Regions from separate parts of the Psychrobacillus sp. Z3-81 genome, predicted to be linked through region 3. Evidence: predicted binding sites of a transcription regulator. Region 3 holds the regulator's gene; each other region holds the start of a gene.
What was found. The regulator Rex, encoded in region 3, represses fermentation and respiration genes when NADH is low (regulators of the CRP and FNR family bind a similar motif). The targets are predictions, from matches to a motif close to TTGTGAAATATTTCACAA.

Region 1 (10,763 bases), on a different contig from region 3:
GTTTTTCAGCTCGATTCATCGCTTCTTTAGCGCGGGCTAAATCTATTGTTTCTGCAATTTCAGCTGATTGAGCTAGAATCGTTACCTTTTCAGGACGAACTTCTAGAAAACCACCATTTACTGCAACAAACTGATTTTTACCATCTTTTTTCAACTTTACTACGCCGATTTCTAGCGGAGCAACAGTTGGAATATGTCCAGGTAAAATTCCGATTTCACCTGCTGAAGATTTTGCGATAACCATGTCTACTTCTGAATCGTATACCGGGCCGTCGGGAGTGACAATGTTGACTGTAAGTGTCTTCATATTTTTACCTCCTGGTCCGATTTATTATACTTCTACGCCCATGCTTTTCGCTTTTTCAACAACCTCTTCGATGCGTCCAACTAGACGGAAAGCATCTTCTGGAAGGTGGTCATATTTACCTTCAAGGATTTCTTTAAATCCTTTTACAGTTTCTTTTACAGGAACATATGAACCTTTTTGACCTGTGAATTGCTCAGCAACATGGAAGTTTTGAGATAGATAGAACTGAATACGACGAGCACGGTTAACCGTTAACTTGTCTTCGTCTCCTAACTCATCCATACCTAAGATTGCAATGATATCTTGAAGCTCTCTATAACGTTGTAATGTATATTGTACTTGAGTAGCTACTTCATAATGCTCTTTACCTACAACCTCAGGTGAAAGGGCACGAGAAGTTGATGCTAATGGATCCACTGCAGGGTAGATACCCATCTCAGATAGCTTACGCTCAAGGTTCGTTGTTGCATCTAAGTGAGCGAAAGTTGTTGCTGGAGCTGGATCCGTATAGTCATCGGCAGGTACGTAAATCGCTTGGATCGAAGTTACAGAACCAGTACTTGTTGAAGTAATACGCTCTTGTAATTGACCCATTTCCGTTGCAAGTGTTGGTTGGTAACCTACTGCTGATGGCATACGACCTAAAAGGGCTGATACCTCAGAACCTGCTTGTGTAAAACGGAAGATGTTATCGATGAAAAGAAGTACGTCTGCACCTTGCTCATCACGGAAGTATTCAGCCATTGTAAGACCAGTTAATGCTACACGCATACGTGCACCAGGTGGCTCGTTCATTTGTCCGAATACCATTGCTGTTTTCTTAATAACACCAGAATCGCTCATCTCATGGTATAAGTCGTTTCCTTCACGTGTACGCTCTCCTACACCAGCGAATACGGAAATACCGCCGTGTTCTTGAGCGATGTTATTAATAAGCTCTTGAATAAGAACTGTTTTCCCTACTCCGGCACCACCGAAGAGACCGATTTTACCACCTTTGATATATGGTGCTAAAAGGTCAACTACTTTAATACCTGTTTCAAGAATTTCAACCTCAGTTGAAAGATTTTCAAATGTAGGAGCTTGTCTGTGAATTGGATCACGACGCTCTTCTGTTGGAATTTCTTCTCCTAAGTCAATAATTTCTCCTAGTACGTTGAATACACGTCCAAGTGTCACATTACCAACTGGAACAGAAATAGCCGCACCAGTATCTGTAACTTCTGCACCACGTTGAAGTCCATCAGTTGATGACATTGCGATTGTACGAACAGAGTCATCTCCTAAATGTAAAGCTACTTCTAATGTTAATGTAGTAGAAGCTTCATTTGGACGTTCGATTGCTACAGTTAGTGCATTATAGATGTCTGGTAAGTGGCCGTTGTCAAACTTAACGTCAACAACTGGACCCATTACTTGTAGTACTTGTCCTTTGTTCACTACTGTTCCCTCCTGTCTTACTTACTATCCTTACTATTCTAGAGCCGCTGCACCGCCGACGATTTCCGTAATTTCTTGCGTAATCGCTGCTTGGCGAGCACGGTTATATACTAATGTTAGGTTGCTGATTAATTCGCTTGCATTGTCTGTCGCACTCTTCATGGCAGACATACGAGCAGCATGTTCACTTGCTTTTCCATCGAGTAATGCACCAAAAATTAGGCTTTCCGCATATTGCGGAAGTAATACTTCTAGAATTTCATCTGCAGATGGCTCAAATTCATAAGAAGCAGTTGTACCCGTTTCTACTGCAATATCCGAAAGTGGGAGTACTTTTTTCTCTGTAACCTCGTGAGAAATAGCACTTACAAAGTGGTTGTAGTACATATAAAGTTCGTCATATGTTCCATCCGTGAACATACCAACAGCTTTTCGCGCTATTTCTTTAATATCGGAGAAAGCTGGTTGGTCTGGTAACCCTACTATTGATCCGATTACATTCGAACCACGTTTAACGAAGAAATCATTCCCCATACGACCGATTGCAAAGATTACATACTCATCCTTAGAAACGTGTCTTTGTGCAATTGCATTGGAAACAGTACGTATAATGTTACTGTTGTATGCACCTGCTAATCCACGATCTGCAGTAATGACTAGGTATGCCGTCTTTTTCACAGGACGAGATGTTAGCATTGGATGACTAGCATCATGTGTACCGTTCGCAATAGATGCTACTACTTCTTGTATTTTCCCCATGTAAGGAACATATGACTTCGCATTTTCCTCTGCACGGTTCAACTTGGAAGCAGAAACCATTTGCATGGCTTTCGTAATTTGGCTTGTTTTCTTAGTAGACGTAATTCTTCCTTTTATGTCGCGTAATGATGCCACTGGTATTTCACCACCTTATCGTTTTTTTTCATTCAGATCTAAGAATTATTCAGATTTAGCGAAAGTCTTTTTAAATGCAGTGATTGCATTGTTTAAGTCTTCTTCTGAAGGAAGATCTTTAGTCGTACGAATATGATCTAAAACGTTAGTGTGGTTTGAATCTAACCAGCTGTATAGCTCTGCTTCAAAACGAGAAATATCTTTTACAGGAATATCATCTAAATGTCCGCGTGTTAGAGCGTATAAAATAACAACTTGTTTTTCCACTTTGATTGGATTGTTCAAGTCTTGTTTTAGTACTTCTACTGTGCGCACACCACGGTTAAGTTTTGATTGAGTAGCTGCGTCAAGATCTGATCCAAATTGAGAGAACGCTTCAAGTTCACGGTATGCAGCTAAGTCTAGACGTAGTGTACCCGCAACTTTTTTCATTGCCTTAATTTGTGCTGAACCACCAACACGAGATACAGATAAACCAGGATTGATAGCTGGACGTACACCCGAGAAGAATAGATCAGATTGTAAGAAGATTTGACCATCTGTGATAGAAATAACGTTTGTTGGAATATAAGCAGAGATATCTCCAGCTTGTGTTTCAACGAACGGTAAAGCAGTAATTGATCCCGAACCTAATGTTTCGTTCAATTTCGCTGCACGCTCAAGTAAGCGGCTGTGTAAGTAGAATACATCCCCTGGATATGCTTCACGACCTGGAGGACGACGAAGAAGTAATGAAAGCTCACGGTAAGCAGCTGCTTGTTTTGTTAAGTCATCATATACTACTAATACGTGTTTACCTTCGAACATGAACTCTTCCGCCATCGTTACACCAGCATAAGGAGCTAGGTAAAGTAATGGAGCTGGAGCTGATGCAGAAGCTGTAACTACGATTGTATATTCTAAAGCACCTTTTTTACGTAGTGTTTCTACTACGTTACGTACTGTTGATTCTTTTTGACCAATAGCAACATAGATACAGATCATATCTTGGTCTGCTTGGTTAAGAATTGTATCAATTGCTACAGATGTTTTACCTGTTTGACGGTCACCAATGATTAACTCACGTTGTCCACGTCCAATTGGTACAAGAGCGTCGATCGCTTTAATCCCAGTTTGAAGTGGCTCATGTACAGATTTACGTGCCATAACTCCTTGTGCTGGGCTTTCGATAGGACGAGTCTTAGTTGCTGCAATAGGACCTTGTCCGTCAACTGGTTGGCCAAGTGGATTGACAACGCGTCCAATCAATTCTTTTCCAACAGGTACTTGCATAATACGGCCAGTTCGACGTACTTCATCGCCTTCTTTGATGTCCGTGTATGGTCCAAGGATAACGATACCAACGTTGTTCGCTTCCAAGTTTTGTGCCATACCAAGTACACCAGTAGAGAATTCTAATAATTCTCCAGCCATGACGTTGTCGAGGCCATGAGCACGAGCGATACCGTCCCCAATAGTGATTACCGTACCAACTTCGCTTACTTTCATCTCAGATTCATAGTTCTCAATCTGCTGTTTAATCAAGACACTGATTTCTTCAGCTTTGATGCTCATGTATGTCACCTCTCATAATTCATAATATTAACCGATTAAATTACGTTTTAAGCGCTCAAGCTTTGTGCTCAATGTGCTGTCGTAAATTCGGTTTCCGATTTGAACACGCATTCCACCGATTAGAGATGGATCTACGATGTTGTGTATACGTAAGGATTGTTTTCCTACATTTTTAGCAAATGAAGCCGATACGCTTGCGCGTTCTTCTTCTGTCAATGCACGAGTTGTATAAACTTTTGCATCTGCTACACCTTGTGCATCATTAGAAAGTTCCATAAACTCAGCGATGATATTTGAAACCTCATCCAATCTTTTTTTATCTAATAACACTAGAAGTGTATTGATTACCATTGGATGTGCCTTTACGAAAACTTCACGAATTAGAGCTTTTTTCTTGTCTAAAGAAAGCTTTGGGGATGTGAAAATATCTTTCAAATCCTTGCTACCATTCCAGACAACGTTTAGCTCACGTAAGTCGTTTTCCACTGCAGGCAATTCATTTTTTTGTTGAGCAAGCTCAAACAATGCGATGGCATAACGTTTTGCTACAGTTGAATTACTCACTTAACTTCGCCTGCCTTCGCAATCGTAGCATGAATTAAAGCACGATTATCTTCTTCCGATACTTCTTTCTCCAGAACTTTCGCTGCTGCAAGTACAGAAAGTGAAACGACTTCTTCTCGTACCGCTGCAATCGCTCTTTCTTTTTCTGTATCGATTTCACGAATAGCAGATTCTTTCAAACGCGCAGCTTCCGCACGAGCAGTAGAAATAATTTCTTCTCGAGATGCTTCGCCTTGCTTCTTTGCATTTTCTACAATCGCCAATGCTTCTGTACGTGCTTCTTTTAATAAGTCACGTTGTTCTTCAAGTAAACGCTGTGATTCTTGACGGCTAGTTTCTGCAGCCTCGATTTCACTTGCGATTAATTCTTCACGTTGAGTCATAATTCCCATAAGTGGACCCCATGCCACTTTTTTCAGAAGAATCATAAGTAGGGTGAAGAAGAATAATGTAGCTAGGATGTCCCATACGTTTAAACCATTATGTGAACTTCCAGCTTGAAGTACGAGGTATTCAAAAGACACGATTGTTTCACTCCTTTCAAACGCTAATAAGAGATCTTTCTTCTATAAAGGTAAACTTTGAAGTTTATTTTCTATTTCAAATAGGTATTCATAAAGAGAATGGCGGATAATAGTTTCCGCCATTATAGACTTTGCTTATTGATTATGAGTTTAATGTAATGAACGCGATAACTACTGCGATAATCGGCACGGCTTCAACTAACGCTACCCCGATGAACATTACTGTTTGAAGAGCTCCACGAGCTTCTGGTTGACGAGCGATACCTTCTACTGTTTTAGAAACGATAAGACCGTTCCCGATACCTGCACCAAGTGCACCTAAACCAACTGCGATAGCTGCTGCTAAAAGACCAATTGAACCTACCATTGTTTAATTTCCTCCTTGGAATGTTGTTTTATTTTTTTCTGCCTAGTTTCCTAAACAGTTATATTAATGGTCTGACGACACTTTATGTGACATATAAACCATTGTTAACATAACGAAAATGAACGCTTGGATTCCACCAACGAAGATGGAGAAACCTTGCCAAGCCATTGCTGGAATAATAGCTCCTACGAAGCCCATAATTCCTGATGTTGCTAATCCTGCAAGTAGTCCTAAAAGAACTTCCCCTGCATAGATGTTTCCGTAAAGACGTAAACCGAGTGTCAACGTATTTGCGAATTCTTCGATAATTTTTAACGGAAATAGAAATGGGAGTGGTTGGAAATAATCTTTACCATACCCCTTGAAGCCTTTCATCTGAATACCGTAGTAATGTGTTAAAACGATAATCATCACAGCGAGCGTCATGGTGACTGTTGGATCTGCTGTTGGTGATTTCCACCAAAGGTCTCCGTTATAAGTGATTGAAAACGGTAGTCCTAATAAGTTCGCTACTGCGATAAACATAAGTAATGTAATCCCAAGAACATGGAATCTTCCACCTGTTTTCCAATCGAAGTTACTTTTGATAATCCCTTTCACGAAGTCCATAATCCACTCCATGAAGTTTTGCATACCAGTCGGTTTAAGCTTTAGGTTTCTTGTTGCAAAAAATGCAATTAAGAAAACGATAAGAGATGTAACAAATAACATTAAGATATTTGACCAGTTACCTGTCATGCCCCAAAGCACAAATTCTGGATTTGTGTGTCCCACGATTCTTTCACCTCTCTTTCAAATACTCATGGCTGATTTCTTGCATGAAACATTAACCGTTCTACTAAGAGTAGAACATAGGGAATCATTAATCCAATTACCGTGCTAATCAGGTGGATTTTTTCTGGGAAGGTGATGGCTAGTGCCACCGCAGCTACCCCCGATGCAAAACGAAGGGATGTCCCTAGTTTAGCACGTCCTTTACCACTTTCTATCACACGATCGAATTTCTCCATTCTACGGACTAGGATCCAAAAATTATACAGACCAAATATAGAACCAATTGCTAATCCTGCAAAAACAGTAGGATAAGGGGTGAATGCCCAGCCTAACACACATGCCGAGAGCAAAAAATATATGTACTTTTTCTGCCTCGCAAAGATACGTTGCATTTCTAACATTGATCTTTAGTCTCCTGAATCATATTTTCGAATGGTAGTAATGAGTGCTAGTATACCAATCGCAAGACCGGCTAATAGACAAATTACTAAAAAAACTGGAGCAGTGCTATATGTACGGTCTATCCACATTCCTGCAAATATCCCTAACAATATAGAACCAACAAGCTGTGAGAGAATCGCCGAATATATTGCTATCCCTTGTAACGGACGTCTAAAATGACGCATAAAAGTGCCCTCACCTTTTTTCCTTAATAAGTAAAAACTGTGAGTCTAGTAGAAAGTTGATACATCAAGTGTTTCAAGCATGAAACCCCTATCATGATTATCCTTTGTAAGCATACAATAGGGGCTTTTTGATGTCAATTGTTACAAGTGAAAAACTTCACTCAAAGAACTTTTTTGACATTTTATCGACAAATTTAAATTTTCATTTCATTCGTTCATTAAATATTTTTTCAAAAACTCAACGATTCTTTCGGAAGCTTTACCATCTCCATAAGGATTGCTAGCTTTGGACATTTTTTCATAAGCTTCTTTATTAGAAAGCAATTCGTTCGCCAATTGGAAGATTGTCTCTTCTTCTACTCCAGCTAGTTTTAGCGTCCCAGCGTCAATTCCTTCAGGTCTCTCAGTTGTATCTCTTAATACGAGAACCGGCTTTCCTAGAGATGGTGCCTCTTCCTGCACTCCTCCTGAATCAGTTAGTATAATGTGGGAACGGGCTGCAAAGTTATGAAAGTCTAGCACTTCTAAAGGCTCAATCAGGTGAACTCTGTCGTTTTCTCCTAGGATATCATTTGCAATCTCTCTAACAGCCGGATTCATATGAACTGGATATACGACCTGTACATCATCATGTAGTGCTAGCAAACGGTTAATCGCTCGGAACATATTACGCATTGGATCGCCGATATTTTCTCTACGGTGCGCAGTTAGAAGAATCATTCTGCTATCGGACAGTTTTTCTAAGATTGGATGTGAATAATCTTCTCTTACAGTAGTTTTCAATGCATCAATTGCTGTGTTTCCTGTCACAACGATAGTATCTGCTTTTTTGTTCTCTGCGAGAAGGTTTTGCTTCGATTTTTCCGTAGGAGCAAAATGAACATCTGCCATAACTCCTGTCAGCTGACGATTCATCTCCTCTGGGAATGGAGAGTATTTATTCCAAGTTCTTAAGCCTGCTTCTACATGACCAATTGCAATTTGGTTATAAAAAGCAGCTAAACTTGCAACAAAGGTTGTGGAGGTATCTCCATGAACGAGCACAATATCCGGCTTTGCTTCCTTCATCACAGCATCTAAGCCTTCTAGAGCACGAGTTGTAATTTCAACAAGTGTTTGACGGCTTTTCATCATATTTAAATCATAATCCGGAGTTATTTGAAACGTTTCCAGAACTTGATCAAGCATTTCACGGTGCTGGGCGGTCACCGTTACAATTGATTGAATCTCTGGATGCTTTTGTAGTTCTAGAACAAGTGGAGCCATTTTAATGGCTTCCGGTCTTGTCCCAAAAATGGTCATTACTTTCCATTTTGTCATGTAAACTGCTCCTTTTTATTTGGTTCCGAATAAACGGTCTCCTGCATCTCCTAAACCAGGAACGATATATCCGTGGTCGTTTAACTTTTCATCTAATGCTGCAATGTAGATATCCACGTCAGGATGAGCGTCTTGAAGTGCTTTTACTCCCTCTGGAGCAGCAATTAAACACATAAATTTGATGCTAGTAGCACCACGTTTTTTTAAGGAGTTTACTGCCTCGATTGCAGAGCCGCCTGTCGCAAGCATCGGATCTACTAGGATAAAATCACGCTCTGCCACATCTGCTGGAAGCTTTACATAGTACTCAACAGGTAGCAATGTTTCTGGATCGCGGTAGAGTCCGATATGACCAACCTTTGCAGCTGGAATTAGCTTTAAGATTCCATCCACCATTCCAATACCTGCTCGAAGAATAGGCACGATCCCAAGCTTTTTACCAGCCAATACCTTTGAAGTAGTTCGTTGTACAGGCGTATCTACCTCTGTATCTTCTAGTGGTAAATCACGTGTAATTTCGAACGCCATTAATGTCGCAACTTCATCCACTAGTTCACGAAATTCCTTTGTCCCAGTGTTGACGTCACGAATATATGTAAGTTTGTGTTGGATAAGTGGGTGGTCAAATACGTATACTTTTGTCATTTGGCATATCTCCTCTATTCATTTATTTTCAAATCCTATAAATTATAGCAAACAAACTACACTACATTCTAGTAATGTCATTAATTTCATTATTTCGCCTATTCGTCATCCGAAATTCAGAAAGTTCCCAACTAGGATGTTCTTTCTTGGCCTTAAGTATTCTTGCAGTGAAAGTAACACTTAAGTTAAAAACAATCTCATAAATACGAGATTCTATGTAGTAATAAATTATGCAGGTGTTCATTTCCAGCCTATTATAAAAAGGAGCCAGTTTCACCAGCTCCTTTTCGCCTAATTAATTATATAACGGAAATTTTTGTGTTAATGTTTGCACTCTTGATTTTGCTTCTTCTAATACGCTAGCATCCTCATGGTTTTTAAGAAGCTTCGCAATAATAGAAGCGATTTCTACCATTTCTTCTTCTTTAAAGCCACGAGAAGTAACAGCAGGCGTACCAATACGAACACCAGATGTGATGAACGGGCTAGATGTATCGAATGGGATGGTATTTTTATTTGCAGTAATGCCAGCCTCATCTAATACATGCTCTGCTACCTTACCAGTTAAGCCTAAAGCAGATACATCTAATAGCATTACATGGTTATCTGTACCACCTGATACAATACGAATGCCTTCTTTTGTTAGACTGTCTGCTAAAGTTTTTGCATTCGCTACTACTTGTGCTTGATATTCTTTAAACTCCGGTTGAAGAGCCTCGCCAAAAGCCACAGCCTTCGCCGCAATTACATGCATTAGTGGTCCGCCCTGAATACCCGGGAAGATTGTTTTGTCAATTTTTTTAGCAAACTCTTCTGTTGTTAAGATCAGTCCTCCACGAGGTCCGCGAAGCGTTTTATGAGTCGTGGAAGTGACGAAATGAGCGTGCGGAACTGGGTTAGGATGAAGACCAGCAGCTACAAGACCTGCAATATGTGCCATATCAACGAATAAGTAAGCTCCTACTTCATCTGCAATCGCACGGAACTTTTCGAAATCAATAACGCGAGAGTATGCGCTAGCACCAGCAACGATCATTTTCGGCTTGTGCTCTAAAGCAATTGCACGAACTTCTTCATAATCTATCATTTCCGTCTCTTTATTTACACCATATTCAATAAAATTATATTGAATTCCACTAAAGTTAACAGGAGAACCATGCGTCAAATGTCCACCGTGAGAAAGGTTCATCCCCAGTATCGTATCGCCAGGCTGTAGAGCAGTCATGTAAACTGCCATGTTTGCTTGTGAACCAGAGTGTGGCTGAACATTCGCATGCTCTGCACCAAAGATTTCCTTCAAGCGATCACGTGCAATATCTTCTACAACATCCACGTGCTCACATCCACCATAGTAGCGCTTGCCAGGATATCCTTCTGCGTATTTGTTGGTTAATACAGAGCCCTGCGCTTCCATTACTGCTTCTGATACAAAGTTCTCAGATGCGATTAGCTCGATATTTGCTTGTTGACGCTTTTTCTCTGCCAGCATTGCTTCATAAACTGCTTGATCTTGCTTTTCAATCATTTTCACATTCAGTTCCCCCTCTAATATCATCCGTAAAATGCACGAGCTCCACCTATTAGCTTAGGTCTAGTGTTGGCAATCGTCACAATTGCTTCTCCCACCTGCTTTATAGATGTTCGAATAGGCACCACAACAGGCTGCAGCTGCATCCCTATCATTGTTTGCCCAATATCTATTCCTGCCCTTGCTTGTACCTGCTCCACAACCACCGGGTCATCAAGCT
Region 2 (10,763 bases), on a different contig from region 3:
GTTTTTCCTTTTCATTTTTCTCAAAAAATGATTTTTGATTTTTATAAAATGATTTTACTCCAGCATATTTCGTTCTATCCTGGAACGGTCCGCTAAAATCTAGCAGCTCCTCGTCGCTTGGTTCCATCGGTGTGAAAGCGAAGCTATCATTTAGCTCTTTTAAGAAACGAATTTCTTCCTTCTCCAGCTGCTTCACCTGCTTTTGACTATACTGAAGAATTCGGAAATTGGTAACACGTAGCTCTTGCTCCAAGTCAAAACGCAGCATTTCTAAAATATCTTTTAAGGCGATGTCTAATGCCACACTTGCAGACTGATTTGCAAATAAAGAAGGATTATAGGCTTCACGGAAAAACTCGTTAAACCGATAGAATACTCGTTGATGTAAATAGTAAATCAGTGATTCCAGCTCATCTATTGCAGCTTTCGTTATGTTAGTTGCATTTATTTTTTCATAGCGCCCAACAATTTGGTGCTCCTGCTGCTTCAGCTCCACTAAACGCTCCGACTTTCTAGCAAGGTTGCGCTCCGTTTGTTCAATTAGCGAATGCAGTTTCTCCTTCTGTCTCGTCGCTTCCTCATCTAAAGCAGTGACTGCTATTTGCTTTAAATCCTTCTCGAGGAACTGCTCGAAAGCAGACTCAAACTGTTTCATACCTTCGTGAAGAGGCTTGCCATCCACTTTTTCCTTTAGTGCCTCTAAGCTGGATACTCCGTAGACACGTGGGAAACGTATACCAAATCGTTGAAGCTCATCCTTCACGTACTGCTTCACAAGCTCCGCTTCTTCTTCATTAGACGCAAGATCAATCGCATTGACAATGAAGAACATCTTATCTAACTCAAAGGCGTCCTTCACACGACCGAGCTGAATTAAAAACTCACGATCCGCCTTTGCGAAGGCATGATTATAATACGTAACAAATAAAATCGCATCCGCATTTCGAATATAGTCAAACGCAACCCCAGTATGACGCGCGTTGATGGAGTCAGCCCCTGGTGTGTCTACTAATGTAACCCCTAGTCTTGTGAGCTCACAATCATAGTAAAAGTCAATATTATCGACAAAGCAGCTCTTTGATTCCTCTGCCACATAGCGGCGGAAGTCGTCACCATCAACCCGTAAAATCTCCCCGAGCTTGTCCTTCACATTCTCAAAGCCCTTATAATAAGCGGCAATAAAGGATTTGTGTACTTCTTGATGAGCTGTTCCTTCTAATATAGATGGTGCTTTCGTATAAGCCTCCTCTAGAGAAGAAACCTGTATGCCAAGCTGCTGATACGCAAACTGCACATCCGTTAGCAACTGAGATGCTGTTTTTAATGTAACGTCTGCAGTATTATGAGCATGCTCCGTTGAAACCGGATGTATTTTATTGATAGCTGCTGTGGTCGGATTTGGTGAGACAGGAAGCACATTTGCCCCCATCAGCGCATTCGAAAAACTGGACTTCCCGGCACTAAACGCACCAAACAAGGCAATGGTAAACTGCTGCTTTTGTACCCTTAAAGCCTTACGAGTTATGACTGCAGCCGCTTCCTTGAACTCCGGCAGCTCTGATAATATTTCACTGATTCGGTTAGCACGTTCAACAATTTGGTCAACTGGCAATACGTCCTGCTGTTCTTCCACTATTTCCTCTTGTTGCTGAACAGCAGTCTCTTCTTTCTGCTCCTGCTCTGCTGGATCGTATGCACGGATTGATTTCTCAAAGCGATCCTTTTCCTCCTGCCACCTAGCCATTAAGGAATCCCTGTCCTTACGAAGCTGGATAGATGGTGCAGTTAGCAGCTTTTCAAAAGAGTCGTGCTGATCGGCAATCTTCTGGATACGTAGGATCGCCTCTTGTTTTTGCTGCAGCTTGGAAAGCTTGGAGGAGGTGTTAGCTGTCCCCGCCTCTGCTTCCTTGACATGAGACGCACCCTTTTCCTTCCAAGCATCTGCTTCTTTAATAAAGAATCGGCTCACTGCCTCCGTTACACGGTTCGCATAGTTCAGGATAGCATCCCCTGTCACGCTTGCTCCCTCGTGAAGAGTATTTTGAATAATATCTGCTGAAATTTCGAGCGGAAGCTCCTCTATCTCTCTCATGTATTCATCCTTCGAGACACCTGCATCCTTTAGCATCGCTTTCATTAGCGCTTTCAGATGAGTCGTAATATTTGTATTTACAATTTTCGCAAGCTGGCTTCTAGCATCCTCTAGTCGCTTCTCTCTCTCCAGCTCTGTCTTCTTTTTACTTCCTAAGAAGCCGACCTTAAAGGAGTCCTGCTTACTTTCTGCGTAAAGTCTTAATTGTTCCCGCATTTCATAAGGCATGATGCCAGCGTTTTGTAGTAACTGCTTACGTTTCGCTTCAAATTCCTTTTTCCAAGCATCCTCATCCTGCAATGCCTCTTGCTTTAACGAAATCGCAAGCTGCTCCAGTATTTCCTCCCGATTCTCCCATTCGTCCTGGCTAAGAATCTCCTCGACCTCTAATAACGAAGAAGTCTGTTCTTCTTGTAAAAACCTCTTATGCTCGTCTATCAGTTTTTGAAGCGTTGCCTCTGAAGATAATAAAAACAGCTCTTCCTTCTGCTCAATAGACTTTCGAACAATCTCTTGTACCGAAGGAAAATCATTATGAGACAGCGTTGGATTCTTTAAAGAAGTGAAGAAAATCCCCTTCGGATAAACCGACCAAGCCGCAAAGGAATCGGCCACGGACTGTTGAAAGCTTTCAAAGGACAGCTCCTCTTCCCGATGCTTGTCAATCTGATTGACAATTAAATAGATATTTTCATTATAATGAAGCAATTCCTTTGTAAATTGAAAGTTCAACTCTGATTGCACATGGTTATAATCCATTACATAAAACACGATGTCCGCTAGATGTAGTGCAGATTCTGTGGAAACACGGTGCGCATCATCGGTGGAATCAACACCAGGCGTATCCATCACGGAAATGCCCTCCGGTAAAGCAGAATCCTTGTAGCCAATCTCAATTTGAGAAACCTGACTGCCATCCTTGGAGTATTTCTTCACCATTTGTATATCATATTCCCCTGAAAACCTCACAGGTGGCTGATCAATAAAGTGCACAATTGCATAGTTTTCTTCTGCTTTTTTAACGTTCACTATGTTCGCAGAGGTTGGTATAGGGCTTGTCGGTAAAAGCTGCTCATCCACCAAAGCGTTGATCATACTGGATTTACCTGCTGAAAAGTGTCCTGCAAAGCCTATCGTAAATGTCTGTTTCTCCAATTTATCTGCAAAGAGCTTTGCCTTCGCATAGCGCTCTTCATCGTTATGTAATTTAAAAATTGTTGCGAGTAATGCATTTTTGGTTTTGATTGACTGTAACTGCTCTAAATCATTCATGTACGTAATTATTCCCCTTTTATAAATCTTCACAATCTATGTCTATCATATCAGAAATTTCAACAAAATATGACTTAATTTATCCGAGAAATAAAGTCTTCAAGAGAGGTTCTCTATAACGATTTGTTTAAAAAATAGCTATATTCACATAACTTTTTTCGTTCTCTATGGTACAGTAAATAGGGAGGTGAATATGATGAAGAAGATTTTCTTGTTTTTATTATTAGTAGGTATATTAATGGGCTGCAATGATCAAAAGGCAGCCGAAGGAGAATTCCTCATTGGGAACTTTGGATTCGAGCCACAATCAAATGAAAGTTATCAACTAGTTGCTCCAATAGAGTGGACTGGAGAATCAGCAGTAACCATTCAATCAATCGAATTGATAAAAGATAACGATATGCCTATTACATATGAAGAAGACGGAATGGAGTATGAATTTTTTGGTGCAGCTCCTTTAAAGGAAAGCGGTATTTATGGCGGCAAAGAAAACATCGGAGATATACAAAGCCTAGGTGACTTTGAACTCAGCGGCGAAGGGAAAATAGTTTGGAAGCTTAAGTTGGGGAATGTTGTAGAAGATGACTCTCGAAGAGTAAAAATGACCTACGCGATGGATGGAGAAGAACACCAGCAAATCGTGAAGTGGCCAACGCTTGAACAACTATCTACTAATTAATTATGAAAGCTGGGGGTTCTCCAGCTTTTTTCATTTATAGTGAAAAAAAGATCTTATTGCAAGATCGAACGGATTTATTGGAAGCTTCGAAGCTGTGCTCCCTGGTATCGGAAAGACCTCTAGCGTAATCGTGGAAATCACTCCATTTATCGTAAAGATTTCGTCCTTAATCGCCGACTTCTTAGCCGCGACTTCTTGTATCGCAAAGACCTCGCTCTTAATCGCAAAGATCTCTGCCGTAATCGTGGAGATTCCTCCATTATCGCAAAGACTTCGACCATAATCGCTGACTTCTTAGCTATGGCTTCTTGTATCGTAAAGATCTCGCTCTTAATCGTAAAGATCTCTGCCGTAATCGTGGAGATCACTCCATTTATCGTCAAGACTTCAACCTTAATCGCTGACTTCTTAGTTGCGGCTTCTTGTATCGTAAAGATCTCGCTCTTAATCGTAGAGCTCTCTAACGTAATCGTGGAGATCACTTCATTTATCGTAAAGACTTCGAACATGAACGATGACTTATTAGCAGCGGCTCCCTGAACCGCAAGATTTTTTCCATAATCGCAAGATACTATGGCTTAATCGCAAGATCCCCTGCCTTAACTGCAAAATAGAACAGGTTTATCGCAAGATTCGAAGCTCAGCTCGCTGCCCTCGCAAGATACATAGGCTTAATCAAGATCCCCCCACAATTCTCGACCATAAAAAAAGAATGGCAAGGTAATAAACCCTTCCATTCTTTATTTTGGCTGTGGTGTGATTGATTTAAGAATATATTTTGTCGTAAGTCCGTAGATGATAACTGTTGCTGTGATAGGGATTAGAATCATCCTGTATCTCTCCTTTAATGATGTTGAAACTCATTCTCATTTAAATAATAACACAGCTTTAATATTTTTACTAGAGCCCCTATTCTTTTTACCTATGAATTGTGCTAACATTAAGACATACTTACTACATGGAGATTTATTATGACTACAACTAAGCAAATTCAAACTCTTTTAAATGGGACTATTTCCTCTCTACGGTCAGTAATTCCTATATCTATGGATTTCCAGTCCCCTTCTTCTTCGCAGCAGCCATTTGAGCAAAGTGAAATGGGTGTGTTAATTGGAATTATTGGGGATATGAAAGGTCGTATCATCATTGATTCAACCGGTGCCACTTTCTCTTCTATAAGTCAGCACATGTTTGGGATGCCATTAGAGGGGGAAATGCTCGAATCCTTTACAGGAGAGCTAGGGAACATGATAGCCGGAAACCTTTGCACGGTAGTTTCCAGTGATCAGCTGGAGATTGATATTACTCCCCCGACCGTTTTAGTAGGGAACACAAAATTCTATGGATTTCAGCGTGCCATAATGCTTCCCGTACAACTCTTGAATATAGGTAAGATCACGATTATTCTAACGGTTGATGATATTTAATACATACGAAAGCTGCGGTCATTAGGACTGCAGCTTTTTACTTTTTGACAATCTTTTATTCTCTCGAGCAGGAAATAGAAGGTAAAACTCTCTAGCTTTTCTAAGTTTCACAGTATCTTCACATTATCCGCTATAAGTGTGATAAAAATCACATCTTCTTTTTTCCAATCTCCTTATGATTGACCTATAGTGAAAAAAAGTTACGGAGGTGGTAACAAATGTCAAAAAAGAAGACAAAGGAACCTGAGTTAAAAGGGACTTTAATCTCAGTTACATTTGTTGGTGTATTTATCTTAATTATTTGGTTCATGGCATTTTACTTATTTGTTGATCGATTTTAATTGGATGGAGGTACAAAGCAATGCATATTCACAAGTATGAAAAATGGTGGCTAACTTTTGGAGTTGGGTCACTTGTACTATTTTTAGTAATAGTGGGATTCAGTGCGTTTCATTACGGCTCGCATCCACCTAGTGCAAAGGTCTACGTGGATCCTGAGCGAGTAACTGAAATAGCACCTTTTAATAATCCAGGGGTACATAAGGTGGAAGGAAAGGATTGGGATTATGAAGTAGTTATTCATGCATCTGCCTTTTATTATAACCCACCTGAAATTGAACTTCCTGTAGGAGCAAAAGTGAAATTTATCGCGACAACCTCTGATGTCATCCATGGCTTCCAGGTTGCTGGTACGAATATCAATATGATGCTAGAGCCGGGATATATCTCTGAATACGTGACGACAGTGGATGAAGTTGGAGAGTATTTGATTTTATGTAATGAATATTGTGGCGTAGGACACACTTCTATGTCATCTATGCTAAAGGTGGTTGAGTAACATGGCAACGATAAAAGAAAAAGCAACAGGCTTTATAAAGGTTGACCGTCGTGATGGAAGACTGGCGATGGCTCATATACACGTGGCCTTCATCGCCTTATTGATAGGTGGGTTATGTGGACTCCTTCAAACATTAGTACGATCAGGACAATTTACATTACCATGGGGAATTGGCTATTATCAGCTTCTCACTGTCCATGGTGTATTATTGGGACTTATTCTTACAACTTATTTTATCTTTGGTTTTCAAATTGCAGCAGTCAGTCGCACAGCTGGTACGTTAACTGATAAGCAACGCCTTTTCGGCTGGATTGGCTTCTGGGTCATGACAATCGGAACTGTTGCAGCTTCCGTAATGGTTTTATTAAATGAAGCATCTGTACTTTATACATTCTACGCTCCCCTTCAAGCACACTGGATCTTCTATGTAGGGCTTGCATTGGTAGTAGTGGGCTCTTGGATTGGCGGAGCAGGCCTTATAATGAAATATAGAGAGTGGCGTAAGGCGAACCCTGGCGAACCGAGTCCTCTGCTTACTTTTATGGTAATTGTCAATTTAACTATGTGGATCATCTGCTCCCTTGGTGTTGCAGTAGAGGTTGTTTTCCAGCTGATCCCGTGGTCATTAGGCTGGGTTGATAAAGTAGATGTATTGCTTTCTCGTACGTTGTTCTGGTATTTTGGACATCCATTAGTGTACTTCTGGCTATTACCAGCCTACATGGTTTGGTATGTAATTATCCCCAAAATTATTGGTGGTAAGATTTACTCTGATTCATTAGCTAGATTATCCTTCATGCTGTTCTTGATATTCTCTATTCCAGTAGGGTTCCACCATCAGTTAACTGAGCCAGGTATCGATTCCTTCTGGAAGTACTTACAGGTTGTTTTAACAATGATGGTTGTTATCCCTTCCCTTCTTACTGCGTTCTCTATGTTTGCAACCTTCGAGCTTCGTGGACGAGAATTAGGTGGAAAAGGAATCTTTGGATGGTTTAAAAAGCTACCTTGGAAGGATGCTAGATTCGTAGTTCCGTTCATCGGAATGGCGGCATTTATACCTGCAGGCGCTGGCGGTATCGTCAATGCATCCAACCAGATGAATCAAGTTGTCCATAATACCATTTGGGTAACTGGACACTTCCATTTGACTCTTGCAACAACTGTAGTACTCACATTCTTTGGTGCTGCTTATTGGTTGATCCCTCACCTAACAGGTAGAGTGTTAACGAAGAAAATTAACCGACTTGCCATCATTCAAGGTATTGTCTGGGCAGTTGGGATGAGTATAATGTCGGGAGCAATGCATATTGCCGGATTATTAGGTGCTCCAAGACGCTCTGATTATTCTACTTATGGCGGCTCACCTCAAGCGAGCGAATGGATTCCTTACCAGATTGCACAAGCAGTCGGTGGAACGATTCTCTTTATCGGGATTATCTTGATTATCTATATCGTTGTTCAGTTGGTATGGTTTGCTCCAAAAGGTGAAACAGAGTTCCCTGTTGGAGAAGTATCCGAGAATGCAGAAAAAACTCCGATGGCTCTAGAGAACTGGAAGATTTGGTTAACGATTACTGTTCTCTTGATATTGTTCGCTTACACTGTTCCGATCATTGATATGATTCAAAATGCACCACCAGGATCGAAAGGCTACAAGCTTTGGTAAAAGTATTTTAATAGAGTTTACGGCGTGTTCCTCATAGGTTCTCGCCGTTTTTTCATTTATAGATGATTTGACTAAAATGTCCAATCCTGTAGGGTTTGAGGTCCCCCCTACTTCCTCAACTGTAAAATTCCTTCTTACTTATATTTCTTAACTTTCATTTCCCTGTCAGTTTCTAACTAAAAAATCATTAACCTACGGCTACTGCTTTTGTATAACATACAGTTCTATTACCGTAATTCTACTATGATTGTTTATAAAAAATTGTACACCTGTGCCAATTTCAAACAGTTTAAATTGTCGAATATCATATTTAGGATTGTAAAGATTTTAACTCGATTGGCTATTTCATTCTAATTATTTATGGTATTATAGGTTTATTATGGAAATATAATAATCCATATTTCATCTGAAAAGGAGTAAATAAAGAGATGAGAAAAGTAATTCTAATGGTCGCTCTATTTTTAGGTTTAATTAATATTTCAATCCCCATAGGTCATGCAGAGGTAAATGATAAAATTAATAAGATTGAACAATTTGTAGAGGAACAAAGAAAGATTAGTCAAATTCCCGGAATATCATTAGTTATTGTAGAGAAGGGAGAAACAGTTTATCAAAAAGGTTTTGGATACGCTGATGTAAAGGAGAAAATACCAGTTACTTCTAATACTTTATTTGAACTGGCGTCAACATCGAAAGCATTTACAGGTCTTGCTATTTTACAGTTAGAAGAAGAAGGATTATTAAAACGAACTGATGATATACGGAAATACATCCCCTGGCTAGAATTAAAATATAAAGGCGAACTGCAGACCATTACAATAAATCAATTACTTTATCATAACAGTGGTATTGCTTCGAACACTATTGTACATATTCCCGAGAGCAACGCAGAAAACGCACTTGAATTAACTGTAAAAACCTTACTTGAACAATCCTTGAATCGTGAACCAGGCAGCTCATATGAATATGCAACAATCAATTATGATGTTTTAGGACTTATTATTGAGAAAGTTTCAAAACAGCCATATGATTTGTATATAAAAGAACTTTTATTTGAACAAATCGGTATGGATAATTCCTATGTCGGCATACATCAAGTTAAGTCCGATGCACTGGCAACTGGTTATAAGATTGGATTCATGAGAGAGCAAGTTTATACGCCACCTATTTATCGGGGAAATATACCTGCTGGTTATATTGTCAGTAATACAAACGATATCGCAAGATGGCTAAACCTACAGTTAGGAACCATTCAAAACAGTACATTTAGTAAAAAAACGATTGAACAATCTCACATCCCTGATCAATCCGTAGAGCCTTTCCTTCCAGACACCTATTATGCAAGTGGTTGGAGCGTTGAGCAAAAGAATGACAAACGATACATATGGCACGATGGTGCAAATCCAACATTTTCATCTTTCTTTATCATGCAACCTGAAGAACAAATAGGTGTAGCAATTTTATCCAATATGGATACAACCTTTACGACAGCAATAGGTCAAGGTGTAATGGATTTATGGGAAGAAAATAATGTCAGCTTGAATCATACTGACGGATATCAACAATTAGATAAAATCGTATCAATTCTCTGTATTATTATTGGCTTTCTAGGACTAATTTTTAGTCTTTTATTGCTAAGAAACTTATGGAAATTTAAAAGAAAACAACGATCCTGGGCATCATTGAAAGGAAAGAGACTCTTTCTATTAGTGTTCCATTCATTATTTGCAACAGCCATTTTGGTACTTATGATAGTGGCTCCTAAATTTTTATTAGGAATGACTTGGAAGTTTATTAGAGTATGGGGCCCCACTTCAGTATCAGCACTATATTATAGTGTAATAGGAACAATCATCATTTATTATTTCTCCATATTATGGCTAATTATTACCAAAAAGAAATCCTTATTAGATAGAAAGCAGTATTTATAGTTATAATAATGAGTTATTTTATGTTGAATACTTTTTGAAATAAAATCCTCTACAATCGGGCGCAATTCCTAAAAAAGAATTTGCGCTTTTTTTGCATTTAAGCACCATGGAATCTAAATCTCATGAATATATTTAGTTTTATGTTTAAGAAAACGATTGAAATTTTATTTCTGCTCTCTCCCTCTTATTCTATCTACTTCAGCTTACTTTTTTGTTTGTCATTATTATGTTCTTGTTTTACTAAGTCGTATAAGTAAGAGGAATCATATGGTGGAAATACAGTTTTCTTTGAAACATATACACTGTCGCTTTCCGAATAGGCCATTAATTCAAGCTCTAAATTATAGCCATCTTCTATCTCTTCTATAAATGGCTCCACATTTATTAGGGATGGTAGTGTTTCTATGGTTGATGGTACAGGATTTATATTTATAATCCCGCTTTGGAAAGAGGAGAATTTTGTATAGGCATTTGTATTTTTCGAAAGGTAGATAGGCTTTCCCTTATATTGCTTGGGATGATTAATCACATCCTTAGTTTCACTTGGAAGATTCCTATACATTAAGATATTGAATGGTCTTTCGGCTATTCTTCTTCGGAGTTTAAAGCGAGGCAGTTTCATTCGATGGTTACTTGCACTTTCTTTTGAATCCTTCTGATGCTCTCCATGTAGTTGCCTCGATAGGACATCCACTGCACGATAATTAAACCATGGTGTGGTTTCTACTTGTTGTAGAGATAAATCCGCATGAAGTTTCTCCACCAAACTAGCCCACTTTTTACTATCATGAGAATCCAATCGCAAGGTTTGTTCTGTAATATTCATCCCACCTTATAAAAGAATTTCACTTCTTA
Region 3 (10,763 bases):
GTTAGAAAGATTGTCTTGTTCTTCTTTTAATTGTTCTAGCTCTGTTTGCAGCTTTTGTACGGCTTCATGATTTTGGAATATTTCTGGATCGCACAGCTTTTCTTCTATTAATACAATTGCTTGATCAATCTGTGGCATTTTGTCTTCTATTTCCTCCACTTGGCGACGAAGCTGACGTTCCTTCTTTTTAGCTTCCTTGTCAATGGTAGAAGTGTTGACCTTCGGTACGATGGTCTTCTCTGTCACGGCATTTTCCATAGCTATCTCTTCTAGTTCTTCCTTCTTCTCTAGGTAATAATCGTAATCACCAAGATATAGGGCAGCACCATCAGAGGATAGTTCAATTACCTTCGTGGCAATTCGATTGATAAAGTATCTGTCGTGAGATACAAAGACAATCGTTCCAGGGAAGTCAAGGAGAGCATTCTCTAAAACCTCTTTACTGTCTAAGTCAAGGTGGTTGGTAGGCTCATCGAGCACTAATGTATTGGCTTTAAGTAGCATCAGCTTAGCAAGGGCAAGTCGTGCCTTTTCTCCACCTGATAAGGTAGACACCGTCTTTGACACATCATCACCCGAGAATAGGAAGCGCCCAAGTACCGTTCGCACCTCTTTCTCATTCATAAGCGGCCATTCATCCCAAAGCTCCTTCAAAACGGTTTTATTGCCAGTGAGAGCTGCTTGCTCCTGATCATAATAGCCAAATTGGACATTTGTACCGTATTGAATGTTTCCGTTAGCAAGTGGCAGCTGCTTCATGATTGTCTTTAACAGTGTGGATTTGCCGACACCATTAGGGCCAACTAATGCGATACGATCCTGCTTATACACACTAAAGGAGATGTCGGAGGATACGGTTTTATTTGTATAGCCCACCGCCACACCTTCTAAGCGAAGCACATCATTCCCGCTCGGGCGGTCAATCGTAAAACCAAAGGAAGCAGATTTTTCGTCTCCATCAGGAGCATCCATCCAGTCTGTTTTCTCCAAAACCTTGCGGCGGGACTGAGCCATCTTCGTGGTAGAGGCACGTGCAAGATTTTTAGCCACAAACTCCTCTAGCTTTGCTTTTTCTTCTTGTTGTTTTTCGAATTTCTTTTTATCTAGCTCATAATTTTTTGCCTTTTGCTCTAGATACTTGCTATAATTTCCGACGTAGCGCGTGACGTTATGTCTAGAAACCTCATACACAAGTGTCACCACTTGATCTAAGAAATACCTATCATGTGATACGATCAAAATAGCTCCCTGATAATTCTTTAAATAGTTCTCGAGAAAGCTAAGTGTTTGGATATCTAAATGGTTCGTCGGCTCATCTAGTATTAAAAGATCTGGTTTACTGAGCAGCATCTTTGCTAATGCAAGCCTTGTTTTTTGTCCCCCGGATAGGGCTTGGACAGGCTTGTCATAATCCTCTGGATAGAACTGCATGCCATGTAAGATAGAACGGATATCAGATTCATATCGATAGCCCCCAGCCTCATTGAAAGCAAGCTGAAGCTCATCATAGGCAGCTGCCACTCGTGCATAGGCTTCTGGATTTTCATATACCACAGGATCGGCCATTTGTACTTCGAGCGAACGGAGCTCTTTTTCAGAATCAATTAAGTGAGAGAAGATAGATTTCATTTCTTCCCAAATGGATAGCTTTGATTCGAGGCCTGCATGCTGTTCTAGATATCCAAGTCGTATATTTTTAGGCATGATAATATCGCCTGAGTCATAAGACATCTCCCCAGCGATTATTTTAAGTAGCGTAGATTTCCCGGCACCGTTTCTTCCGACTAAGGCTACTCGGTCACGGTCCTGTACCTCTAGCTTTACATTCGTTAATATATCTTCACCGTTAAAGGATTTTGTTAGTTGATTCACTTGTAAAACAATCACGTTCTAGCACCTCAATTCTATCCTTAGTGTAATAGATAGGACTTGTCGTTGCAATGCTCTAGCCTTACAATGAAAGATAGGGAATTGAAAAAAATTGTATATAGAAGTGGAGGGTTACCATGAAACCTGACGTACCAAAAATACCTCAAGCGACTACGAAAAGGCTTCCTTTATATTATAGGTTTTTACAAAGCTTTCATAACGCTGGACATAAACGAGTATCCTCCCAGGAATTAAGTGAAGCAATGAAAATAGATTCCGCAACAATTAGACGAGACTTCTCTCACTTTGGAGCTCTAGGGAAGAAAGGTTATGGGTATGATGTTCCGAATCTTCTGGCATTCTTCCGCAAAACACTTGATCAGGACGAGGCTGCAAATGTTGCACTCATCGGTGTTGGAAGCTTGGGTACCGCATTTTTAAAATATAACTTTCAAAAGAACCATAACACCAAGATTGTCGTGGCATTTGATACAAAGGCACCTGTAGAAGGAACCATAATTAGTGACATTCCAGTGTTCCATTCTAGTGTAATGTTAGAAAAGCTAAAGGAGTTTGACATTGAACTTGTCATCTTCACGATCCCGAGTCGTGTGGCGCAGGGGGTAGCAGACGAGCTAGTAGGGTCAGGCATCAAGGGAATCTTGAACTTTACGCCCGTCAGGCTAACTACTCCTGATGAAATACGTGTACATACAATTGACCTCTCTGTAGAGCTTCAAACGCTTATCTATTTAATAAGAAATGAACATGTTGAGTAACAAATATCGCTCTTACATAGGAAAAGTGATTCCAAACATAACAGCACTTACGGACGTATAAGCCGTAAGTGCTGTTCGTTTAGCTTTATTCTAATTAGGGAATGGTTAGTATTCCGAGGCTTACACTGTTCTCTACTGAATCTCTACATATTTCTCTAAAAAGCGAACGATTTTATCATAATTCATGTTAACCACTACTACATATCCGTTCAAGAGCATATGAGCGATAATAGAGGTAAGGATTCGTTTTGTCTTGTAATAAAGAAAGGCGAATATGAACCCGGACGTAGCATATATTAGTATGTGTACAAACTCTAGGTGGATGACCGCAAAGGTTAATGAGCTGACGAGTGCGGCTACAAAAAAATTCGTCTTTGGCAATAATGCACCAAATATAAGGCGGCGGAAAATGAGCTCTTCTAAGATGGGAGCAAACACGACGATTGAAAAAATAACCAGTGGAACCTCGGTTGCCAAGGTGATAAAGTCTGCTGTATTTTGAGAGCCTGGTTCAATTCCAAGTCTAATTTCAATGTTTGCTGCAAGCGTCTGGCCCAGAAAAACCATAAAGAAACCTATAATTCCCCAACCAATCACTGTGGGAGTATTTGCCGCTTGTCCCTTTAGCGGGCGTATAAAATGTCTATCCTTTCGAATAATAAGCAAAGTGATTATAGTGGCTAAGGCAAAGCTGATAAACATCCACCAGCCTGAGGCCAACATTTCTGCATTTTTCATCCCCATTCCTTTAAACAAAAGGAACAGAAGAGGTGCAAAAATGGCTCCAGAAAGCTGCATAAGCACGTAGATAATCAGTATATATAAGCCTGTTTGTCTTTGTTTCATGTATTACATAATCCTCTCTATAGAAATACCATTTCTTCTATTGTAATAGAAAATAGAAATAAAAGAAAAAATTTAAAAATAGATAAGGTTCATGCTTGCAAAATGTTTTGGGTTTCATTATTATAATAAGTGTGTTAGCACTCATAGGGTGTGAGTGCTAATAAAATCAATTATTTTACTATTTTAGGGAGGTAGTTTCACTTGTTAAGACCATTAGGTGATCGCATCATTATCGAATTAATCGAAGCTGAGGAAAAAACAGCATCTGGCATCGTACTTCCAGACTCTGCTAAAGAAAAACCATCAGAGGGGAAAGTAGTTGCTGTAGGTTCTGGGCGAGTACTTGATAACGGTAATCGCGTTGAGTTAGACGTGAAAGAAGGAGACCGTATCATCTTCTCTAAATACGCAGGGACAGAAGTAAAATATGAAGGAAATGAATATTTAATTTTACGCGAAAGCGATATTCTTGCTGTAATTGGCTAATAAATCGAAAATATAGGAGGTCTATAGAACATGGCGAAAGAAATCAAATTCAGTGAAGACGCACGTAGTGCAATGCTTCGTGGGGTAGATAAACTAGCAGATGCTGTTAAAGTAACGTTAGGACCAAAAGGACGTAACGTAGTACTTGAGAAAAAATTTGGTTCTCCATTAATCACAAATGATGGTGTTACAATTGCAAAAGACATCGAGCTAGAGGATTCCTTTGAAAACATGGGTGCTAAGCTTGTAGCAGAGGTTGCATCTAAAACAAACGATATCGCTGGTGACGGTACAACAACTGCAACCGTTCTAGCACAATCTATGATTCGTGAAGGACTGAAAAACGTTACTGCTGGTGCAAACCCAGTGGGGATTCGTAAAGGTATTGACCTAGCGGTAGCAGCTGCTATTACAGAGTTAAAAGATATCTCTAAACCAATCGAAGGAAAAGAATCAATTGCACAGGTTGCTGCTATTTCCTCTGGTGATACAGAAGTTGGAGAATTAATTGCAGAAGCTATGGAACGCGTAGGAAACGACGGTGTTATCACAATCGAAGAATCTCGCGGTTTCACTACTGAGCTTGACGTAGTAGAAGGTATGCAATTCGACCGTGGATATGCATCTCCGTATATGGTAACTGATTCTGATAAAATGGAAGCTGTTCTAGAAAACCCATATATCTTAATTACAGACAAAAAAATCTCTAGCATCCAAGAAATCCTTCCAGTGCTTGAGCAAGTGGTACAACAAGGAAAACCATTATTACTGATCTCTGAGGATGTAGAAGGGGAAGCTCTTGCAACACTAGTTGTGAACAAGCTTCGCGGAACATTCAATGCAGTAGCAGTAAAAGCTCCAGGATTCGGTGATCGTCGTAAAGCAATGCTTGAAGATATCGCTATCCTAACTGGTGGAGAAGTGATTACAGAAGATCTTGGCTTAGATTTAAAATCTACAAATATTACTCAGCTTGGACGCGCTTCTAAAGTTGTTGTTTCTAAAGACAACACAACAATCGTGGAAGGAAACGGTGATGCTGACCGCATCGCAGGTCGCGTAGCACAAATCCGTGCGCAAGTAGAAGAAACAACTTCTGAGTTTGATAAAGAAAAATTACAAGAGCGCTTAGCAAAACTTGCTGGCGGTGTAGCGGTAGTAAAAGTTGGAGCAGCTACTGAAACAGAACTAAAAGAACGTAAACTACGTATCGAGGATGCATTAAACGCAACTCGCGCTGCAGTAGAAGAAGGTATCGTATCTGGTGGTGGTACAGCCCTAGTAAACGTATACAAAAAAGTAGCGGAAGTAGCGGAAGCGAACGAAGGCGACGTAGCAACTGGAGTAAAAATTGTACTTCGTGCACTAGAAGAGCCAGTTCGTCAAATCGCAAACAACGCTGGTTTAGAAGGATCTATCGTAGTAGACCGTCTAAAACGCGAAGAAATCGGTATCGGTTTCAACGCTGCAACTGGCGAATGGGTAAACATGATCGAAGCTGGTATCGTGGACCCAACTAAAGTAACTCGCTCTGCATTACAAAACGCTGCATCTGTAGCTGCACTATTCTTAACAACAGAAGCAGTAGTAGCAGACATCCCAGAACCATCAGCACCAGGCATGCCTGACATGGGCGGCATGGGTGGAATGATGTAAGGACCAACAAGAAGTTGGTCATACGGACGTGGCGGGTTTAGTCCGCGTTCCTTAAAATGGCTTGATATATAAAGGTTTGTATCTAAGGTCAAAGCGATTATGCTAACATAGAGGATAATTTAGAGGCTTCTCATGAGTTGTGAAAACTTGTGAGAGGCTTCTTTTTTTAGGGGGAGAGATAGATGTCCTGCGTAATTCAGATATTGAAACTATAAATAAAGTAAAAATTGAATAGTAGATAATCAAATATTGGTTCTGTTTATCTATTTGTGGTTAGAAGAATATTTTCCATTATTTTGGATAGCTATGGTCCAGCCATATACGTTGAGGTTAACTAATTATTTAAAATGGGATAAAATGGATTTTTATTAAAGTTGTCGAAATTTTTAAAAAAGAAGGTATTCTCCTTTTAATAATGAATATTACAAGAAAGATTTAAAAGCAGGGAAGAACGATATATTTTAAAAATTAATATCTTAAGATGGTAAAATCGGAGGTTCTAGTATAGGAAAGTGAAGTCCTGAGGTTTACGTAGTGAGAGAATTGTAGCAAATACCCTTGATTATTTTTAAAGACAAGTTAAAGGATTAACTGGTGAAAGCTATTAATATAAGGTTCCATTTAATTTTAAAAACAAAAGAAAGGCGGTGTATAAATCTCCGGTGGCTGATACCAGAAGTATATTTTTTAGAGACGGGGTGAATGAGTACAATAGTATAAAGTAATCCAGCTAGCTTAGATTGGATGAATAACAAGTTTAGTTGCGTAATTAAAATATGATTGAAACCTTGGAATTAGTTATTTTATCAATAAGTAATCTTCTTTAAAAATCCCAACCTGTGAATAAATCAAAGTGATGAAAGGAATGAATTCTATTGAAGAAAAATGCTAGAAGTCTTTTCACATATTTTTTAATGCTCCTTTTTATACTGGTTTTGTTAGCCGATACTGCAATGTCAGACGTCCATGCTGCATCGGCAGAGGATGTTAATATTTCATCAGGTGAGATTGTGTCACTAAAAGAAGTCTATAAGGACTATTTCATGATTGGAAATGTAGTAAACCCCTCAGACATAAACAATGCAGCGAAATATGATTTCATGAAATTCCACTATAATGCACTTACACCCGAAAATGCTACAAAGCCGGACTCCTTATGGCCAGATTCCACTGGAGAACCGAATTTCAACTCAGCAGACAACATGATAAATCGAGTCAATGATGATGGTTTTTATACAATAGGACATGCACTGGCTTGGCATAATCAGTCTGCTGGCTGGCCGCCAAGTGGTCTGAACTATGAAGCTGCGAGGGAAAGCCTAGAAAGATATATTTCAACAGTCGCTGGACACTTTAGAGAAGGTAATAACAAGTTAGACGCCTGGGATGTTGTTAACGAAGCATTTAGGGATAATCCGGAAAATCCGACCAACTGGCGAAACGCACTTCGATCTGGAATCAATCCAATGGAACGGCCGTCCAGATGGTATGAAGCTTACTCTAGGGGTGGAAATGGATGGGATTATATCTATGATTCCTTCTTGTTCGCACGTGAGGCAGCACCAGATGCAACTCTCTATTACAACGACTTTAATGATGAGGAACTCCCTAATAAAGCAATCGCGATTGCCTCAATGGTGAAGGAGCTTAATGAAAGATATGCCAATGAACATCCTGGAGCAAATGGCAGAAAACTGATTGAGGGCATTGGTATACAGGGGCATTACAACACAAGACTCAATATAGATAATTTAGAGGAAGTTTTAAAGATATACAGTGAAACCGGAAGTAAGATTAGCATAACTGAGCTTGATGTACAACATAATGGTACTACAGCGAGTGTTCCCCCAACTGAGGCACAACTAAAGGAGCAAGCGACTGTGTATGCCAAATTGTTTCTACTATATAAGAAGTACTCCAATTATATAGAACGCGTTACTTTCTGGGGTGTGAGCGATAATAACAGTTGGCGCAGAACGGGTTACCCACTACCATTTGATTCTAATCTTGCACCAAAAGAAGCGTATTGGGCCATAATAAATCCAGAGGCATATCTTGGAATTACTGAGTCACCGCCAAAGCTAAAGGCGTTTAACTACGGAGGGGATAATTTCAACGTAATGGGTGAAAACGAATTTGATGTTAATGTGCCAATGGACGTGTCAAACATTGACTTCTCTACCAAAAATATAGAGCATGAATATCTAGACAGTAGTGTCGAGGTCAGCGTTATAATCAATCCAGAAAGTGGTTCGATGAATCCAGAGGAGCCTGTTGTGGCGACAGTAAAAATAGCTTGGAGGGAATCTCCGAATATATCAACGACATATAAGATTAACTTCGGACATATGACTGCCCAGTGGGAAAATGACATAAATTATCCGGATACGGGTTACCGATCATCTGTCAATATCCGTTTCAGCGATGGGAAAACTGCACCCAAACTGTTTCAGGCATTCCATAACACGAATGACGGTAAACTAGCGCTATTTAACAGTAAGTCATTTCAGCCCTTGCCAAAACATACAAGTGGTACGTTAACTATTAATACAGATAGCAGTATTGACAATGATTATTTGAAAACGGTGACATTGAAAAAATCTCTATGGAATCAAAAATGGGAACCGATTATTCCAACTCGTGTTACAGACTTGAAAAAACCAGAAAATTATTATAGGTTGGCAAAAGCTATTAAATCAGGTAATACTTATTTGGTTGTTTCCAATACCGCAGGTTTGGCACTGACCAATATGAACGTCGAATCTGTGCCAGCAACTGGCAAACGAGGGCTTGCAGGTACTCCTGTAACCATAGAAGACGACATTATAATAGAGCCTAAGCTCATTCAAGACAATACAAGATTTATCTTTAATGAGCAGACCAGTCCCGATCCAGGTCAATATACACCCGCTAATGGATATACTGGATACACTATGTTAAGTCTTGTTCACGGGGGTCTTGTAGCACCATCTATTATGTATCGAGATTTGAGTAATGACGATACTGCCGCTTTACGATCAGACTCAACTATTGCGGATAATGCATTAGATAGAGCGGTATGGTTTAACACAGGCATAGATCCTAATACGGGAGAGACTACTATATTTTCACATACTGGTTCTAGTGGTTACACTTATGCTCTGAATGGAAATGAATACGGTTACATTACCAAAAGAGTTGATTCTCCAGATAATGATGCGTCCCTTCGAGTTAAGCTGTATGAATACGTTTCTGACTATTTATCTGAAGAATTAACGAGCATTGGTGTAGATATAAACCACTCACCAGTGGATCGTTTGGTGAATGGACGTGAAGCTAATATACCTGTCACGGCGGATGTAGCTGATGGTTCCATGGCTCTGTTGATAAAGGACGGCGTTTCAGTGGCTTCTGCTATATTTGTAAACGGTCAAGCGACGATTAGTGTAAAAGGTAGTGATGTTAACGCTGAGGCAAATTATGCAGTTGTTGTCTACTATGGTGACGAAGTGCTTGGTGTAACAATACTATCGGTAGTTACTGTCGATAGCGTGACACCTTCTGCTACTGTTGAGAGACTAAAGGGTAATCAGAACAAACTGACAGTTATCGTTAGAGAAACATACTCTGATCGTTCGTCAGAGGAGGCTTTTACTAGAGAGATACTGATTGGGAACAACTCGGCTGATGTTTATCAGGTGGGTCCATATAAGGTCTATGTGAACACAAAAGGTAACGATCAAATTCGTGAGTGCTATATTGTGTGGGATTAACTAGCACCTGACAAGCAATAAAATGAAGAAGAAAGCAGGGATGCTTTCTCTGTAATCATATAACACGCTATACCTGTGATTGATCTAATAAGAGGAATAAGTTTGAAAAGATTATAATTTTGGTGGGTCGAGCTGAAACAATGGTTCGTCCTATTTTTTTATTACTGAAAGTCATATGCTTTATCTAGGAATCCTACTAGTGAGAGGCATTTATAATAATAGAGAATATAGCAGTTGAATATTTTGAAACTTTTACCATTTATACACGTAATTATTAGTAAGGACAACTACTATAAAATGGGGGAAGGAAATGAAGAAGCTAATTATTGTTCTTGTTACCATGCTTGTCGAGGTCGCTTTGATAGGTGGGGTCTCTTATTTATTTAACTGGGCATTTATTGATATTTTATTTTTAGGGGCACTAGCGATTTTCGGAGCTGTATGGCTTTATAGCTGGAATACTACTCAACTGCGCAATGAGCTACATGCAACGGATAAAGGGTATACCGGAGTGAGTAGTGGAGAAATTCGTTTATTTGAGTTTAAAATAGGTCCTGTCAGATTAGGAATGCTATTATTTCTAATCATTACCTTCGCTATTTCAGTCTACGAGTACTATCCATATTTCATTTAGGGGGGTAACTATGCAAATTATAACTAGCTTACTGATTGCTGTTATTGTTTTAGGTGTTGTCTCTTCTATTTCTTACTTCTTATACAGAGGAAAGGAAAAGGTCGATAAAGGAATGGCTATCAATTATTATCGTTTATCCTATAGAAGAAAGCTGATGCGTACCATTTACAGCGTGCCACTCATTCTTGCGGGGCTTGTTTTCATTTATTCCACTGTGGAATGGCCATTCCCTCTATATTTCACTTTTTGTCTACTTATCATTGTAGGATTCATCCTACAAGCTTTTTATAACTACTATAAATGGAAGAGTACAGAGCAACCAACTCTTAAATAATATACAAATAATAAAACGGAAGTAATGAGTGATATTTTTATCACTTCATCACTTCCGTTATTTTTAATGCAAATCAGAGTCTTTATCGGTTAAAGGCTATCATCCCTAATTGCCGTTTAACCTCTTTGTTAATCTAATTTCTTTGCAACAACCACAAAACGACCATTTTCTGTATGGTAATTGCAGGTTGCTAAAGTTAGGAGAGTGTCTCCGTAGCTTATTTCCATATCTGTTTCATATAGAGAGGCAGCCTTTACTTGTTCTAAGTATTCATTGAAAACGGTAGGATCACTTAAGTCTGTATACTGATAGAATCGAAATACATTCTTTTCATTTGTATAGTAGACGCGTGATTAAAGGCTAATACCTGATATTGACCTTCTTCATACAAGGTATCAAATGTTATA

Region 1: the regulator Rex is predicted to act here: its motif matches at 7,196-7,213, upstream of AC1ECF_RS12575 (AtpZ/AtpI family protein).
Region 2: the regulator Rex is predicted to act here: its motif matches at 5,607-5,624, upstream of AC1ECF_RS11690 (cytochrome c oxidase subunit 2A).

Annotation. Positions count from the first base shown of each region.
Region 1 is NZ_JBWQPU010000011.1:16,378-27,140, reverse strand. Features, by position in the region: gene AC1ECF_RS12620 (F0F1 ATP synthase subunit epsilon) at 1-307, opposite strand, end outside; gene atpD (F0F1 ATP synthase subunit beta) at 332-1,747, opposite strand; gene atpG (ATP synthase F1 subunit gamma) at 1,781-2,641, opposite strand; gene atpA (F0F1 ATP synthase subunit alpha) at 2,687-4,195, opposite strand; gene AC1ECF_RS12600 (F0F1 ATP synthase subunit delta) at 4,223-4,759, opposite strand; gene atpF (F0F1 ATP synthase subunit B) at 4,756-5,283, opposite strand; gene atpE (F0F1 ATP synthase subunit C) at 5,426-5,650, opposite strand; gene atpB (F0F1 ATP synthase subunit A) at 5,714-6,424, opposite strand; gene AC1ECF_RS12580 (ATP synthase subunit I) at 6,451-6,825, opposite strand; gene AC1ECF_RS12575 (AtpZ/AtpI family protein) at 6,832-7,050, opposite strand; gene wecB (non-hydrolyzing UDP-N-acetylglucosamine 2-epimerase) at 7,258-8,370, opposite strand; gene upp (uracil phosphoribosyltransferase) at 8,386-9,015, opposite strand; gene glyA (serine hydroxymethyltransferase) at 9,311-10,540, opposite strand; gene AC1ECF_RS12555 (TIGR01440 family protein) at 10,567-10,763, opposite strand, start outside.
Region 2 is NZ_JBWQPU010000009.1:131,398-142,160, reverse strand. Features, by position in the region: gene AC1ECF_RS11705 (dynamin family protein) at 1-3,364, opposite strand, end outside; gene AC1ECF_RS11700 (hypothetical protein) at 3,561-4,043, shown strand; gene AC1ECF_RS11695 (chemotaxis protein CheX) at 5,015-5,470, shown strand; gene AC1ECF_RS11690 (cytochrome c oxidase subunit 2A) at 5,689-5,811, shown strand; gene AC1ECF_RS11685 (cupredoxin domain-containing protein) at 5,832-6,308, shown strand; gene AC1ECF_RS11680 (b(o/a)3-type cytochrome-c oxidase subunit 1) at 6,310-7,977, shown strand; gene AC1ECF_RS11675 (serine hydrolase domain-containing protein) at 8,406-9,908, shown strand; gene AC1ECF_RS11670 (hypothetical protein) at 10,102-10,734, opposite strand.
Region 3 is NZ_JBWQPU010000017.1:159-10,921, forward strand. Features, by position in the region: gene AC1ECF_RS15250 (ABC-F family ATP-binding cassette domain-containing protein) at 1-1,887, opposite strand, end outside; gene AC1ECF_RS15255 (redox-sensing transcriptional repressor Rex) at 2,007-2,648, shown strand; gene AC1ECF_RS15260 (CPBP family intramembrane glutamic endopeptidase) at 2,781-3,494, opposite strand; gene groES (co-chaperone GroES) at 3,696-3,980, shown strand; gene groL (chaperonin GroEL) at 4,011-5,636, shown strand; gene AC1ECF_RS15275 (endo-1,4-beta-xylanase) at 6,512-9,388, shown strand; gene AC1ECF_RS15280 (hypothetical protein) at 9,699-10,022, shown strand; gene AC1ECF_RS15285 (ATPase) at 10,033-10,356, shown strand.